One region of the Arthrobacter sp. TmtSoilC48 genome, then DNA from elsewhere that is predicted to be linked to it. Evidence: predicted binding sites of a transcription regulator. Region 1 holds the regulator's gene; the other holds the start of a gene.

Region 1 (7,512 bases):
GGTTTCCGAGCCTGCCTCGCCTTGCAGCAGGCGGACTGCCTGGCCATCAACGATGTCGACGGCGGGGAGGAGTTCCAGAACGGACTGGGCAGAGGTGGTCATGTGTGTCCTAGGAGTTGATGGGGACGCGAGGCGTTCAGTTGCCCGGCAGCGTCAGGAGATAGGCGGCAAGCAGGGACATCCCCGCCAGCACATAGAAGGAAACGGAAACCCACAGTGGCTTCTTCTGCTGATGGAAGGAGATACCTCCACCCACCAGCACGCCGGCAAGGCCCATAAGCACTACCGACCACACTTAGGCTGCACCACGATCGTCCGCTGCCGGACCTTGTGCCACCTTGGCTTCAGGTTTGCGAAGCCCGTCCACCCAGTTGCGCAGGAGGCGTGCCCCGGCATCTCCGGATTTCTCGGGGTGGAATTGGGTGGCGCACAGGGGGCCATTTTCAACAGCAGCGATAAAGGGGGCTCCGTGCTCGGACCACGTCACCAAAGGTGGGGCCATCCGGGGCTGGACGACGTCGAAGTTCCACTCCTGCACGCCGTATGAGTGCACGAAGTAGAAACGTTCCTGTTCGACGCCCGCGAATAGCTTGGATCCTTCAGGCACGTCCACCGTGTTCCAGCCCATGTGGGGAACCACGGGGGCGGGAAGGAGCTCAACTTTGCCCGGCCATTCGGCCATCCCCTCGGACTCGGTTCCGTGTTCGACTCCGGCCTCGAATAGGACCTGCAACCCAACGCAGATCGCCAGGACAGGCCGGCCACCCGCGACGCGGCGGCCAATCATGCGGATGGCATCGACGGCCTTGAGTTCCCTCATCACCGTTTCAAAGGCACCCACGCCGGGGACCAGCAGCCCGTCGGCATTCAGTACGTCCTCAGGCTTGGAGCTAAGAACCACCTGGGCGCCTGCACGCTCAAGGGCGCGAACAGCCGAACGTACGTTGCCCGAACCGTAATCCAGCACCGTAACCGTGGGCTTGCCTTCGGGCGACTCCGGCTTGACGGTTGCCGAAGCGTCGGTAACCGCGCCGTCCTTCAGGATTTGCCCGCTCATAGCGCCCCCTTGGTGGATGGAATGCCCTCCACGCGGGGATCCGACTCCACTGCAGAACGAAGAGCCCGGGCAAAGGCTTTGAACTGGGCCTCGACGATGTGATGGGGATCCCGGCCTGCGAGGACGTTCATGTGCAGGCAGATACCGGCGTGCAACGTGATGGCCTCAAAGACGTGACGGGTCAGCGAACCTGTGAAGTGGCCACCGATCAGGTGATACTCCTGCCCTGCAGGTTCCCCTCCGTGCACCAGATACGGGCGTCCCGAAACATCCACGACAGCGTGCGCCAAGGCTTCGTCCAGAGGAACCGTTGCTTCGCCGAAGCGGCGGATTCCGGCTTTGTTGCCCAGGGCGGTACGCAAAACCTCACCAAAGGTAATGGCCACATCCTCCACCGTGTGGTGGGCATCAATGTGGGTGTCACCCGTGGCCTTGACGGTCATGTCAATCAGGGAGTGCTTGCACAACGCCGTCAGCATGTGGTCATAAAAGGGAACCGTGGTGCTGATGTCCGAGACACCGGTGCCATCCAGGTTGATCTCCACCAGGACGGAGGATTCGCTGGTGGTGCGCTCCATGCGCGCAGTGCGGTCAGCGGACGGCTTGGCGCCGGTTTCGCTCATTGGGACGTCCTTATACACGAAGAATGGGGTGGGTCTATTGACAAGTTTAGTTGGGCTGGGACGCAGCGCTGTCCAGAAGGGCTTCCAGGGCCTCAAGGAAGGCCGTTGTTTCCTTTTCTGTTCCCGCAGTCACCCGCAGGTGCCCTGGAATACCGACGTCGCGGATCAGGACTCCCGCATCCAGCAAGCCCTGCCAGACTGCGTGCGGGTTCGAAAGCCCACCGAAGAACACGTAGTTTGAGTCCGAGGCCGCAGGCTTGAGTCCCATTCGGAGGAGCTCGGTCACAATGCGGTCCCGCTGGACCTTGATGTCTTCGACGTCGGCCATGAGCGCTTCGCGGTGGTTCAGGGCGGCCAGGGCCGTGGCTTGTGTGACGGCTGAAAGGTGGTAGGGCAGCCGAACGAGCCTGATGGCATCGGTGACCTCAGGCGCGGCAGCCATGTAGCCCAACCGGGCACCTGCCAAGGCAAAGGCCTTGCTCATGGTGCGCGAGACGATCAAACGTTCCCGCCCGGGAAGCAGCGTCAGTGCGCTCGGGGTGTTGTCGTGCGCGAACTCGTGGTAGGCCTCGTCCACGATGACGATTGCCTGGCTGGCCTCGCCGGCTTCGTACACGGCTTCGACCACGTCCAGGCCCAGTCCCGTTCCCGTGGGGTTGTTCGGCGAGCACAGGAAGACGATATTCGCTCCGGTCTCCCGCACCTGGGCAGCCGCAGAAGCCGCATCCAGGCCATAGTCATCAGCCCGCACCCCACGGACATACTCAGTGTCCGTGCCACTGGCAAGCAACGGGTACATGGAATACGTGGGAGGGAATCCCAGCGCCTTACGCCCCGGACCTCCAAAAGCCTGCAAAATCTGCTGCAGGACCTCGTTGGAGCCGTTGGCTGCCCAGATATTCTCCGCGGAAAGCCCGTGTCCGAGGTAATCGGCAAGGGATTCACGGAGTTCCGTGAATTCGCGGTCAGGGTACCGGTTCAGGCCAGTGGCCGCGGCGGCAACAGCCTGGGTAATCGCCGCTTGCACATCTGCCGGAACGCCATGGGTGTTCTCGTTGACGTTGAGCAAAATGGGGACGTCAAGCTGCGGCGCGCCATAGGGGCTCAATCCACGCAGGTTGGTCCGAAGGGGAAGTCGGTCAAGTCGCTCAAGCTGGTCACTCACCAAGACAGTTTAAGGTGCCGGTGCGACTGCGGAGTAACTGTGACGCCAGAGACGCTGGCCCCTCGCCCCCTGGCCGCTCAATTGGCGGGAACGAACAGCTGCTGGCCGGGCTGGATGCGTCCCCCGCGGAGATCGTTCAACTGGATGATTTCCGCGATGACATCACGGGGGTCCCGCTCCGGCGCGGCCGCACCGGCGATGCCCCACAGGGACTGCCCTGGCTGGACAGTAACCGTAACTGCCACCGGCGGCTGCAGCTGGGCTTGGGAATCAGAAGCTTTGGCCGGGGAGTTGATGAAGCCGGCAAGGCTCAGCAGCGCGGCAAGGAGCAGCATGACGGGAATTCCAAAGAAGACGATCCTGCCGCGTTGGGTAAGCCGGAGACGCGCAGGAGCCGGAGTGTTGCGGAATTCGTGGAACGTAGAGATTGCGGACATGAGCTGAGCCCTTCTGAGCGATTGCCTGCATCGGATGCCCGTTGCCGGCTGCCAATTCCTTGTGTTCGCCGAGCCCGGCCCCGAATGTTCGAACACTTTCTTCGAACATCCGAACCGCGCTCAACTTTTATAGAACACATATTCGAACCTTGCTATGACATTTTTAGCACTTATCAACGAACGGTGTCGAGACTCGCTAGAACGAATGTTTGATAAACGCCTGTGCCTGGCCTAGGTTTGAGTGAAGAAACAGGCACTGTTTCAGTGGAACAGGAGGGTCTGACATTTTTTCGGATCCCACATCCCCGGGCACACTTCAGACCGTGACCGGGCGGAACGGAAGGGCATTGGCGAACATGGCAGCGAAAGCCACCGGCGGCGGGGCACCCCTGCGGAGCCAGCAGCCTCAAAAGAGTCCCAAAAGCCTGACTGTCCGGCAGAAGAAAATCCTGGAAACCATCCAGCGGTCCGTCAATGACAACGGGTATCCGCCCAGCATGCGCGAAATTGGCGACACCGTTGGTCTCGCGAGCCTCTCCAGCGTCACGCACCAGCTCTCCCAGTTGGAGAAGCTCGGCTACTTGCGCAGAGATCCCAAGCGCCCCCGCGCCATGGAAGTACTCATGCCTTTGACCCTTGACGGCGGGACAATTCCCGGAGTGGAAGCAGCTACTACACTCCGCAGCGCAGGCGGACTCGCCGTGACGGAACTGGCCAGCGCCAGCGACACCGCGATGGTACCCCTCGTAGGACGCATCGCTGCAGGTGGGCCCATCCTCGCCGACCAGACTATTGAGGATGTCCTGCCCCTGCCCCGGCAACTGGTGGGCCACGGCGAACTGTTCATGCTGAAGGTCGCTGGGGACTCAATGATCGATGCCGCAATTTGCGACGGTGACTGGGTGGTTGTCCGTCGCCAGAATGACGCCATCAACGGTGACATCGTGGCAGCACTCCTGGATGACGAAGCCACGGTAAAAACCTTCCGCCAGCGGGACGGCCACACCTGGCTGCTCCCCCAGAACACGCAGTACGAACCGATACTTGGAGACCAGGCCACCATCATGGGCAAGGTCGTCTCGGTACTGCGCTCCCTCTAGGGAGTTCGCCTACGTTTTCTTTGCGCCCAGGCGTTCCAGGACGCCGCGCACAACGTTGCGGTCCGTCGTTGCCCAAAATGGCGGCAAAGCGGCACGCAGGAATCCGCCGTACCGTTCGGTGGAAAGCCGCGAGTCCAAGACGGCCACCACGCCTTTGTCGCCGGTGGAACGAATGAGGCGTCCCGCTCCCTGTGCAAGACGAATTGCCGCATGCGTAGCCGACACCGCCATGAACCCGTTGCCCCCGGACTGTGCAACGGCGCGTGAGCGTGCGGTCATCAGCGGGTCATCGGGCCTCGGGAACGGAATGCGGTCAATCACCACAAGGCGGCATGAACCGCCAGGGACGTCGACGCCCTGCCACAGGGACATGGTGCCGAAGAGGCAGGTGTCCGGTTCATCGGCAAATTGCTTCACCAGTGCTGCCATGGTGGATTCCCCCTGGCAGAGGATGTCCACATCCAGCCGCGGGCGCATGGCATCTGCAGCTTCTTCGGCCGCCCGACGCGATGAGAACAGGCACAGGGCTCCCCCACCGGATGCACGGATGAGGTCTTCAAGCTCATCCAGGGCCTCGGGTGAAGTGCCCCTGCCGGGCTTGGGCAGGTGCTTGGCCACGTAGAGCACACCCTGCTTCGGATAATCAAAAGGTGACCCGACGTCCAACCCGGTCCAGCTTGGCGCCCCATCTCCAATAAGCCCCAGGCCACCGGCTGCGGGTTCAAAGGCAGATCCAATGGCCAGCGTGGCAGAAGTAAGCACCACTGTGTGCCCCGCGAAAAGGCCCTCCCGCAGGCGGCCGGCAACGCTAAGCGGCGCGATGTTGATCAGTGCGGGCGCGGTCTCGTCCGGGGGTGAGTATCCCTGCTGGGGATCGAAGGTGCTGTTCCTGGAGAACCACACAACTTCACGGTTCTCCTTGGCTGCGAGCATCCGCTCGCACAGTTCCAGAATGAGCATGAGCCGTGAGCGCGCAAGCTGCCTCCCGCCGTCGACCGCGTTTGAAGAGTCGGTTTTCGAGTCGGACAATGCGGCGCGTGTGGCATCGCGCAGCTGGTCCAGGCAGTCCAGTTGTTCGTCGTTGAGCCCATTGGGCAGCAGTCCGTTGGGGACACCGGCAATGGCCATGTCCAATCGATCGGCGGCCGCGTTCAGGGCGTCTACGGTGATAGCGGTGTGTTTGCGCGCGCTCGAAGCCGCAGCATGCACCATTGCCACGGACAGCTGACCTGTCACGGCTCCCGTGACCCGGTCCTGCAGCTCATGTGCTTCGTCAACCACAACGACGTCGTACTCGGGCAGGACAGCAAGGCCTTCGAAGGCACTGACGGCCAGCATGGCATGGTTGGTCACCACGACGTCAGCCTCAGCCGCCCGGGCCCGTGCCTGCTCGCTGAAGCATTCCTCGGCAAGAGGGCATTTTTGCGCTCCCAGGCACTCCATGGACGTCACGGAGACCTGCCTCCAGGCGCGGTCGGTAACACCCGGCATCAGTTCATCGCGGTCGCCAGTGGCCGTCTTTTCGGCCCATTCACGGAGCCGGACCACTTCCTTGCCCAATTGCGACGACGGGCCGCCAACCGCCGCTGCGAAATGCGGCACGCTGGTGTCCTCACCCAGGGAAAAAAGTTGCCCCTCGGACGGCTCTTCGCTGGGGAAGCCGCCCTCCAGCTTTTGCAGGCAAACATAATTTGCCCGGCCCTTAACGAGTGCCACGTTCACGGGACGCTCAAGGGCCGGGCTTATGGTCTCCAACAGCCGGGGCAGGTCCCTGCCAACAATCTGCGTTTGCAGGGCCAAGGTAGCGGTGGACACAAGCGTCGGTTTGTTGCTGTCCATGGAATGGGCGATCAACGGAATCAGGTACGCCAAGGACTTACCCGTACCCGTTCCCGCCTGGACCAACAAATGTTCACCGGACTCGATGGCCTTGGTGACTTGCCTGGCCATCTCGTGCTGGCCTGAACGGCTTTGACCGCCCATCCCGGCAACAGCTTTGTCCAACAGTTCGAGGGTGAACTTCTCCCCCACCGACTCGACGACGTCCGCCGCCACCTTCTCAACCATTGCTGACGAATGACTCCAGTTCGGCCGCCAATCCCTCACGGACCATGGCCACCACGCGGGTTCCGTTTTCCTCGTGCTCGAGGCTCAGGATTTCCGAATCGGAGTTGTGCAGCTTGTTGACCATGTCACCGCGGTCGTACGGGATCAGCACTTCGAGGCGGACTCCCGGCCGGGGAATGGACCGGCTGATCTCTTCCAGGAGCTCAGAAATGCCTTGGCCTGTGCGCGTGGAAACCACGGCGTGCCGCGGCTCCTTCTGCTTCAGGCGTTCCACTACGAAAGGATCAGCCACGTCCACTTTGTTCAGGACGATGATTTCCGGGACCTTGCGGGCGTCGACCTCGGTGAAGACAGCACGCACTGCCGCGATTTGCCCTTCCGGATCAGGATGGGAGGCGTCCACGACATGCAGGATCAGGTCTGCGTCCGCTACTTCCTCCAGCGTGGAACGGAAGGCTTCCACCAGCTGCGTAGGCAGCGAGCGGACGAACCCAACGGTGTCGGCCAGCGTGTAGCCGATGCCGTCCGGCGTTTGCGCCTTCCTGACCGTCGGGTCCAGGGTGGCGAACAGGGCGTTTTCCACCAGCACTCCAGCATCGGTCAGCCGGTTCAGGAGCGAGGACTTACCAGCGTTGGTATAGCCGGCAATGGCAACCGAAGGTACGGCATTACGACGGCGGTTGGCCCGCTTGGTCTCGCGCGCAGGCTTCATGGCGGCAATCTCCCGACGCAGCTTGGCCATGCGCGTCCGGATCCTGCGGCGATCGAGCTCGATCTTTGTTTCACCGGGTCCACGGGAACCCATACCGGCGCCGGCTCCACCCACCTGGCCACCGGCCTGGCGGGACATGGAGTCACCCCAACCACGAAGCCTGGGGAGCAGGTACTCAAGCTGTGCGAGCTCAACTTGTGCCTTGCCTTCACGGCTCTTTGCATGCTGCGCGAAGATATCCAGGATCAGCGTGGTCCTGTCCACCACCTTGACCTTGACGATGTCCTCAAGTCCGCGTCGCTGCGAGGGGGAAAGCTCGGTGTCGACCACAACGGTATCGGCTCCCGTGGC
Region 2 (7,512 bases), 240 kb from region 1:
GTTGACCTTCTGCAGGGTCATTTCTCCCCACTTGGTCACGACCGGGGGTGTGACGACCGGGCCGCCGGGCTGGCCCGGGGCGATGGTGAAGCTGGCAGCGTTGGGGTAAACGAGGGCTTCGTTTTCGATTTCACCGATGGTGTTGACCTTGGTGTTGACCATGACCTGCACGCGGGTGTCGGTGTGGGCTGCCAGTTTGGCAAGACCGGCGGGGGTGAAGATGACCGAGACGGTGTTGTTCGCGGCGTCGAAGTTCACGGTGTAGTCCGTGCCCGCGGTCAGGGGTGTGCCGTCAACGAGGGTCGCGGACGCACCGATGTAGGTCAGCTTCTGGTCCAGGACATCCACGATCTTGTAGCCATCGATGACGTCTTCGTTCGGGATGTCACCGGTGATGGTGAAGTCGATCTGGTCCCCGAGCTTCACGTCCGGGGCGTCCGTGACGGTCTTTTCAGCACCGGCAACGGAGTTCTTCGGGTAGACGTGGACGTCGTAGATCCAGTTGTCGTTGTTATCCGGGTCCGTCAACGGCACGGAGACCAGGAACGGGGCCGAGGGTGTCACACCGGCCGGGTAGTTCGTTTCCGTCACCAGGTACAGGCCCACCGGCAAGGCGGTGAACGCTGCGGTGCCGGCAGCGTCGGTGGTCTTCACCTGGGCAGCACCCAGGGTGTACCCGGCGCCGGTGATCGAACCGTTGGGATCGGCCGGGGCGAAGACGCTGGAGAGGTTGTGCGCGGCGTCCCAGCCGGCGTTGGTGGACAGGTCAATGGTGTTGACCTGCTCGATGGTGAACTCGATACCGGCCAACGGTGTCAGGCCGGTCGTGTCCACGGACGTGCCGTTGTTCGGCAGGCCCGTCGGGGTGGAGGGACGTTCGAACTTATGGACCGTGATGGAACCGGTCATGTCCCCGTCAACCAGGGGCGCAGCCGAAGCCGGGGCCACGGAGAAGGACATCGCCAACACCGCCCCGGCAATCGTGGCGGCGGCGGTCTTCCAAAGCCGCCCGGTGTGGTGATTACTCACAGTGTTTTCCTCTTTCATCGTGATGGTTCTTCCTACAGGTGGTACTCGGAGATGGACATGCACCGCCCCGCCCCGCAACACGCACAAGGCCAGGAGGGAACTCTTCTTTAGGTAGTGACCGGCTCGTCCCGGCTCTTCTTTAGGTAGTGACCGGCTCGTCCCGGCTCTTCTTTAGGTAATGGACTCGTGCCGGGTGGTCGTGGATTCCTGCCGGGTAGTAGCGGACTCACGGCGGCGGTTGGCGGCCAGGGCCAGGGCGGCCAGCAACAGGGCCGATCCTGCGGTGGTGAAGGGCCACCAGCCGATGCCGCCGGACTCGGGCAGCTCCAGGGCCGGCACGTCCCGGACCGTGAGCAGGAAGATCCCGTCACCATCGGCGTCGGTACTGGTCACCACCCCACCCGCGGAGCCTTGTCCCGTGGAGCCTTGTCCGAGGGTCACGGTGCCGTTGGTGGCGATGGTGAATTTCACCGGTTCGGCCAGGAGGTTGAACCCGGCCGGGGCGGTGGTTTCTTCAAGCCAGTACGTTCCGGGCTGGATTCCTTCGAGTTGGAACCGGCCTGTTTGCCCCGCCACGGCCGTCACGGTGGGGCTGGCCAGCACGGCACCGGGGGTGCCGGCGTTATCGACGTGCACCGCCCAGGTGGAGCCTGCCATCGGCACCCAGGTCCCGCCGGAGGACTCGCCGATCTTCTCGATCAGGACCTTCGCCGGCGTCACGTGCGTGGTGGTGCAGTCAGGGCCGGCCGCTCCGGAAGAGGGTGCGCAGGTCAGCGGTGGTGTGGTGGTCGCGGTGCCCGTCACGACGTTGACGAGTTGTTCGTTCCACGCCCCGGCTTTGACCAGCACACTGTATTTCAGGGTGGCCGTCTGCCCGGCCGGCAGCGTAAACGCCGCCGTGGTCAGCACCGTGGAGGGTGGTACGGGGTTGGCCACCGGCACGGGTGCTCCGGTGCCGATGACCAGGGTCGCTGACCCGGACACGAACGTCGCGTCATCCAGGACCTCTGCCAGGTCGTCCTTCAGCACGACCCCGGTGATGGTGCCGCTGATACTGGACGCCGTCACCGTGTACACGATGGTCTGGCCAGGGCTCACGGACTGGTTTGCGGGAACGGACCCGTTGACCGTGGCGCTCTTCTTGATCTTCCACGCAGCCGGCGCGGTGACCTGCGCATCATCGGTTGCCGAGACAGGCAACCCCAGGGGCGGGTTCCCGGTGACCTTCGCCGTGTTGGTCACCAACCCCGTGGTCACATCCGAGGCCGTGACCACATACGTTGCGGTCGCCGTCACGGACTGCCCCGGCAAAAGGATCCCCGGAAGGCCAGGCCAGGCATACGACAAAGCCGACATGGTGCCCGTTCCGGAGAACTGGGTTTCGGTGATCACCACCGAGGTCAGCGTCACGTTGCCCGTGTTCTTCGCCACGAACGTGTATGTGGCCGTTTCACCGGCCACCAGCGTGGTCTTGTTCACCGTTTTCACCAACGTGATCGCCGGAGCAGACGAGGGAGCAACAGTAAAGAGGTAATCCTCCACCTCACCGGAATCCGATGCACCGATCGGGACCTGGACCTGGGCGGTGGTGTAACCGATCCGGAACCGCGCATACGTCGTCCCCGCACCCACCCCGGCAGGGACCACCCAGGTCAGCGTCGCCGACGTCGCACCGGCCACGAACGAGGCACAGGCCCGCTCGGTAGCGCTGTCGAAAAGCCCGTTCCTGTTGAAATCAATCCACCCACACGTCGTGCCCGGCTTGCTCGCCCCGCTGATCGCCACCGTCGTGGAATAACCGGTAGAACCCTGCACCATCGGAGCCAGCGTCACGCCGTCGTCCATCAGGTCCAAAGCCGCCGTCGCACCCGCATTCGGCGAAACCGTGCCGTTCGCCACCGACGCGTTGTCCTCCGTGACATTCGCCCCCAACGTCACATCCGACAGATCCGCCCGCGCAGCGTTGTTTTGATCGTAAGTAGCAGGCGCATCACCAAAATCCTGCGGAACAGTCACCGCCATGACGAAGTTGTCCGCGTTATGGTTTGGATCTTGGGCGTCGTTGATCGTGTATGGCGGAAGCGCGCTGGTGGTCTGGACAAAGACCGCGCTGATATCGAACGTCAACGAGGTCACAATGCCATTGATACGGACAGACCCACAGGCCGCAGTCGCTTGGGCATTTACAGGCTGAGGATCGTTCGTTTGGGTGGTCGTCGCGCACCGAGTACCTGCGTTGTCGTTAGTGGCCGTAATGGCATTTCCCGACACGCTAAGGTTTCCACCGGAAAGCTTGGTCATCGTCAAGCCCGCGGTTGCGAGATTCAACACGGCGTGGAGCTGGGACTGGCGGTCGACAGGTCCTTTCTTGTTTTCGTACCAAGTCACGTTTCCACCGAGGCCAGCGATGTTGAGCACTGGATTCCTCACGGGCTGGCTAAACGCGATCGTGACCGTCCCCAAGCCGCTACAGGGACCGGTTGCCGCGCAATTATTGACCGCGTTGGTAGCGAATTCAACAGCCGGGGACCCAGTCCCAATGTTTTGTGAGAAATCAGAGGCCACATATCCACGGCTGCCCATCGTTGACTGTCCCACGAGGTCAGTCAGTCCGGATTGATCATAGGTGGCCGTAAGACCGGATCCTGGCATCGTCAAAATAGCCGCTCCGCCGGTAACGTTTGCCTGGTTGGTTGCTACTTCGTAGGCGTGAGCTGATGGACTTAGGTGGAGCACCCCCATTGAAAGTGCGCCAAAAACGACCATTAATACGGCAACGAAGGCTGTTATTTTCCCAAGCAGATACTTCAAGGGATTCTCTCCAATGAACAGTGACCGACAGACCCCACAGCCGACGGCCAAACATATGTTGCGGAGCCTGACCGATTGCGTCCGGCAAGGTCGGGTCTCCAGTCAAAGGAGTGCGGGATTGGAAAAGTTCATGTCGCGAAAAGCGAAAACTCTTTGAGAAGCTCGGGGCTCCCCAGGAAGGCGACCGGGCCGGAACTCGGACCTTCTGGCAGGATCCTGAGCTGGCCGGAAGAGGCTGTCATCTGGAACAACAGCCTGGTGGACTTTGATGCCCTCCAGCGCAGGATGGTTACTGCCAAAGCCGAACTACCGGCTCTGCCGCATCACCTGCCGGCAACCTTCGCAGCCTTCGATGTCCCGGAGTGCTGGATGAAATCACCACCGAGGAAAGCTTTCTGAGAAAACGCGTCACTACCCTCTGCTAACGCGCACTACGTAGACGCGGGGCTCAAAGGCCACGGACTCTCTGTTGGCAAAACAGACTGTGGCCTTCCGGCCCCCGTCACAAGCGCACCGCCTGCACAGTTTGTCCGGACTGAGTACGCATGTCAGTGCGTACGCACGTTGGACAGGGGGACAACCCCCCGTCCTGGCCAACGTGCAGTGTGGCCGGTCACCTCCGGTTGGCCGGTCACACACCCCCCGGGCATAAGGCACCGAATGCGACTTGGTGGAGTCCCTATTCTGTCGGTGGAACGGCGTACACTTTAATTCGAACATATATTCGAAAAAAGGTGTGTTGTGGGCGTGATAGTTGGCCCCCGTGTGATAGATGCGGGACTCTCTCTGGTAGCTGTACTGATGGCACCGGTAGCGGTTGCTGCTGGCTACCCCTCACCGGCCCAGGATTACTTCGACGGTCGCATTGACCTGAACGAGCACCTGATCAAGGACGTGACCAGTACCTTCATTGTCCGAGTCACCGGGCAGTCCATGCAGCAGGCCGGCATCAGCGACGGCGATGAGCTGATCGTCAACCGCGCACTGGAGCCCAAGGACGGATCTGTCGTTGTCGCTGTTCTTGACGGCGAGCTGACCATCAAGAGGCTGAGGATCACTGCCCACGGTGTCGTCCTGCAGGCCGACAACCCGGACTTTCCTGACATCAAGGTTCCAGCGCTCTCGGACCTGACCATCTGGGGCGTTGCGACACGGTGTTTGCACCATGTCTAAGCCCGCAATCATGCGCCGGATGCAGGAGATAGCGCATGTGGACGTGAACTGCTTCTATGCCTCAGCCGAGCGTGTCTTCAATCCCGCACTGGAGGGTAAACCGCTCATAGTTCTCTCCAACAACGACGGCTGCGCGGTCACCCGTTCACCGGAAGCCAAGCGTCTGGGCATTGGGCTCGGCGAGCCGTGGTTCAAACTGCGCCCCCGGGCCAAGGAATGGGGCCTGGTGGCCCTGTCCAGCAACTACGAACTGTACGGGGACATTTCAGCCAGGGTCATGGAGCTGCTGGGCAGGTATTCAGCCTGGCTGGAGGTCTACTCCATCGACGAAGCATTCCTGGGCGTCAAGGGTGAACCCGATGAGCTGCTGCAGCTGGGCCGGACGATGAAAGAAGCCTGCAGGCGCCACGTCGGCGTGCCTGTCTGTGTGGGCATCGCGCCCACGAAAACGCTGGCCAAGCTGTGCAACAAATGGGCCAAGAAGAACCCTTGGTTCGATGGCGTCTGCCGCTGGCAATCTGTACCCGTCGAGCAACGGGAAGCACTCATGGCGAAGCTGTCGGTGATCGAAATCTGGGGCGTGGCCACCAGACTCACCAAGCGCCTGAACGCGATGGGAATCTTCTCGATCCTGGACCTCACCCGGGCTAATCCTGTGGCGATCCGCGACAAGTTCTCCATTGTCATGATGCGCACAGTTCTGGAGCTGCAAGGCACTCCGTGCATTCCCATGGAGGAAGAACGCATCGGCCGGGACCAGCTGATCTTCTCGCGGTCCTTCTCCACACCAATCACAACCGGTGCCGGATTGCGGCAGGTCATGAGCGTCTACGCGCAGATGGCCAGTGCCCGCTTGGCCAAGCATGACCTGCAAGCCAAAGTTCTCACCGCGTTCGCAGCAACGTCGCACTTCAACCCAAACGAAAAGTCCTTCCCGTCGGTGTGTTTGGCGCTGCCGATGCCCACCGCTGATCCTGTGCTCCTGACCAGGGCAGCCCACGCCCTACTCCCCCAGGTCCACGAGGGAGTGAAGTACGTCCGCGCCGGGATCATGGTCACCGACCTCCGCCCGACCGGTAATCAGAAGCCCCTGGAATTGTTCGAGAACCCGCACGAAGAACGCGGCATCGGCATCCTCGTCGAAGAGGTCAGCAAACGATACGGCCGTGGCTCCATTGGACTGGGCCATGCCGGCATCAAAAACGGGCCGGACTGGTCCATGAAACGCGACATGCTCTCCCCCAGATACACCACCCACTGGGACGAACTCCCCCTCGTCAAAGCCGCCTGACCGGCAGCAACAACAGAAAGGAAACCGCAGTGGCTCTTGCACCCGAAGCCGGCACCGCGTAGCTGTCGGCGCCGGGGACGTCGCCAGCGTTGAGTACTGGCAGGTGCAGGCTCGACCATCTGGAGCCCAGGCAGAGCTGCATACGTTCACGCTGCGGCGGGAGCCGCCGGCCACCGGATGGCAGCTCTATTCCCGTTCCCGGGCAGCTGTGGGAGCGGGCCTGGCCTGCCTGAGTGCAGCGCGGAAGCTGGTTGAGGCCGATGCGAGCGCTTGGATCCAGTACGGTGGTTGCTCGCTCCAGCCGTAGGCCAGATCCACTGGACAGGCGCACAGACCACAACAGTCTGGAGCGGCTACATGGATGGCGCCGCCCGCTCCGGCCGCCGAGCCGCCGAGCCGCCGATGAAATCCTCGAAAAACTCTCGCAACCGGCGCTCTCATCCGCCCGGACGGGGCGTGGGCTGTTCCTTCCGCCCCGGGTCAAATCCTCGGCCCGAATGGGATACTGAGCTATGGTTTTTTCGTCGGGCAGGGGCACTCCGGGTGTGGTGGTAGTGGTCGGTGCGACCGGCCGGCAGGGATCGGCCGTGGTCCGTCACCTCCTCAAAGACGGTTGGCAGGTGCGCGCCCTGACCAGAAATCCGTCCAGTGACGCTTCACAGGCCCTGCGCGCGCTCGGCGCCCAGGTTCCGCAGGCGAACACCGAGGATCCCGGCTCTCTTCGGACGCCGTTCCAAGGGGCATACGGGCTTTTCAACGTCCAGAATCCCATGACCAGTGGAATCGACGCCGAAGTCCGGCAAGGCAGCAACGTGGCGGAGGCCGCCGCTGAAGCGGGCATACGCCACGTGGTGTACGGGGCGGCAGGAGTCAGCGACCAGCCAACAGGCGTTGGTTCCTGGGACTCGAAGCTGGTTATCGCCCGGCGCTTTCGCGAACTCGGACTGCCCCTCACCGTGCTCCGGCCAATGGCGTTCATGGAACTAATGACGGACAAAGGTTACTATCCGCAGTTTTCCACCTGGCACCTGATGCCAAAGCTAATGGGCCCGACCCGGCCGGTGGGCTGGCTCTGTGTTGACGATCTGGGTGCCATCGCCGCCCGGATGTTCGCCGACCCCGAACGGTGGAGCGGCGCGGTGCTGGGACTGGCATCTGACGTGCGGTCAATAGACGAGTGCCGCACCTTGTGGCGGGAACGGACCGGA

What was found. Region 1 encodes LexA, which represses DNA repair genes until DNA is damaged. Its sites were predicted from a motif close to TCGAACANNTGTTCGA; they were not measured.
Region 2: the regulator LexA is predicted to act here: its motif matches at 4,553-4,568, upstream of AC6I97_RS15300 (LexA family protein).

What each region holds. Positions count from the first base shown of each region.
Region 1 covers NZ_AP046049.1:3,534,485-3,541,996, forward strand. The annotation lists gene priA (bifunctional 1-(5-phosphoribosyl)-5-((5-phosphoribosylamino)methylideneamino)imidazole-4-carboxamide isomerase/phosphoribosylanthranilate isomerase PriA) at 1-102, opposite strand, end outside; gene AC6I97_RS16360 (CG2302 family histidine operon protein) at 137-295, opposite strand; gene hisH (imidazole glycerol phosphate synthase subunit HisH) at 296-1,057, opposite strand; gene hisB (imidazoleglycerol-phosphate dehydratase HisB) at 1,054-1,680, opposite strand; gene AC6I97_RS16375 (histidinol-phosphate transaminase) at 1,727-2,845, opposite strand; gene AC6I97_RS16380 (LysM peptidoglycan-binding domain-containing protein) at 2,923-3,282, opposite strand; gene lexA (transcriptional repressor LexA) at 3,639-4,382, shown strand; gene AC6I97_RS16390 (ATP-dependent DNA helicase) at 4,392-6,449, opposite strand; gene hflX (GTPase HflX) at 6,442-7,512, opposite strand, start outside.
Region 2 covers NZ_AP046049.1:3,296,565-3,304,076, forward strand. The annotation lists gene AC6I97_RS15290 (SpaH/EbpB family LPXTG-anchored major pilin) at 1-1,029, opposite strand, end outside; gene AC6I97_RS15295 (CLIPPER-2 domain-containing protein) at 1,201-3,165, opposite strand; gene AC6I97_RS15300 (LexA family protein) at 4,582-5,013, shown strand; gene AC6I97_RS15305 (Y-family DNA polymerase) at 5,006-6,304, shown strand; gene AC6I97_RS15310 (hypothetical protein) at 6,408-6,611, shown strand; gene AC6I97_RS15315 (FAD-dependent oxidoreductase) at 6,593-6,859, shown strand; gene AC6I97_RS15320 (NmrA/HSCARG family protein) at 6,817-7,512, shown strand, end outside.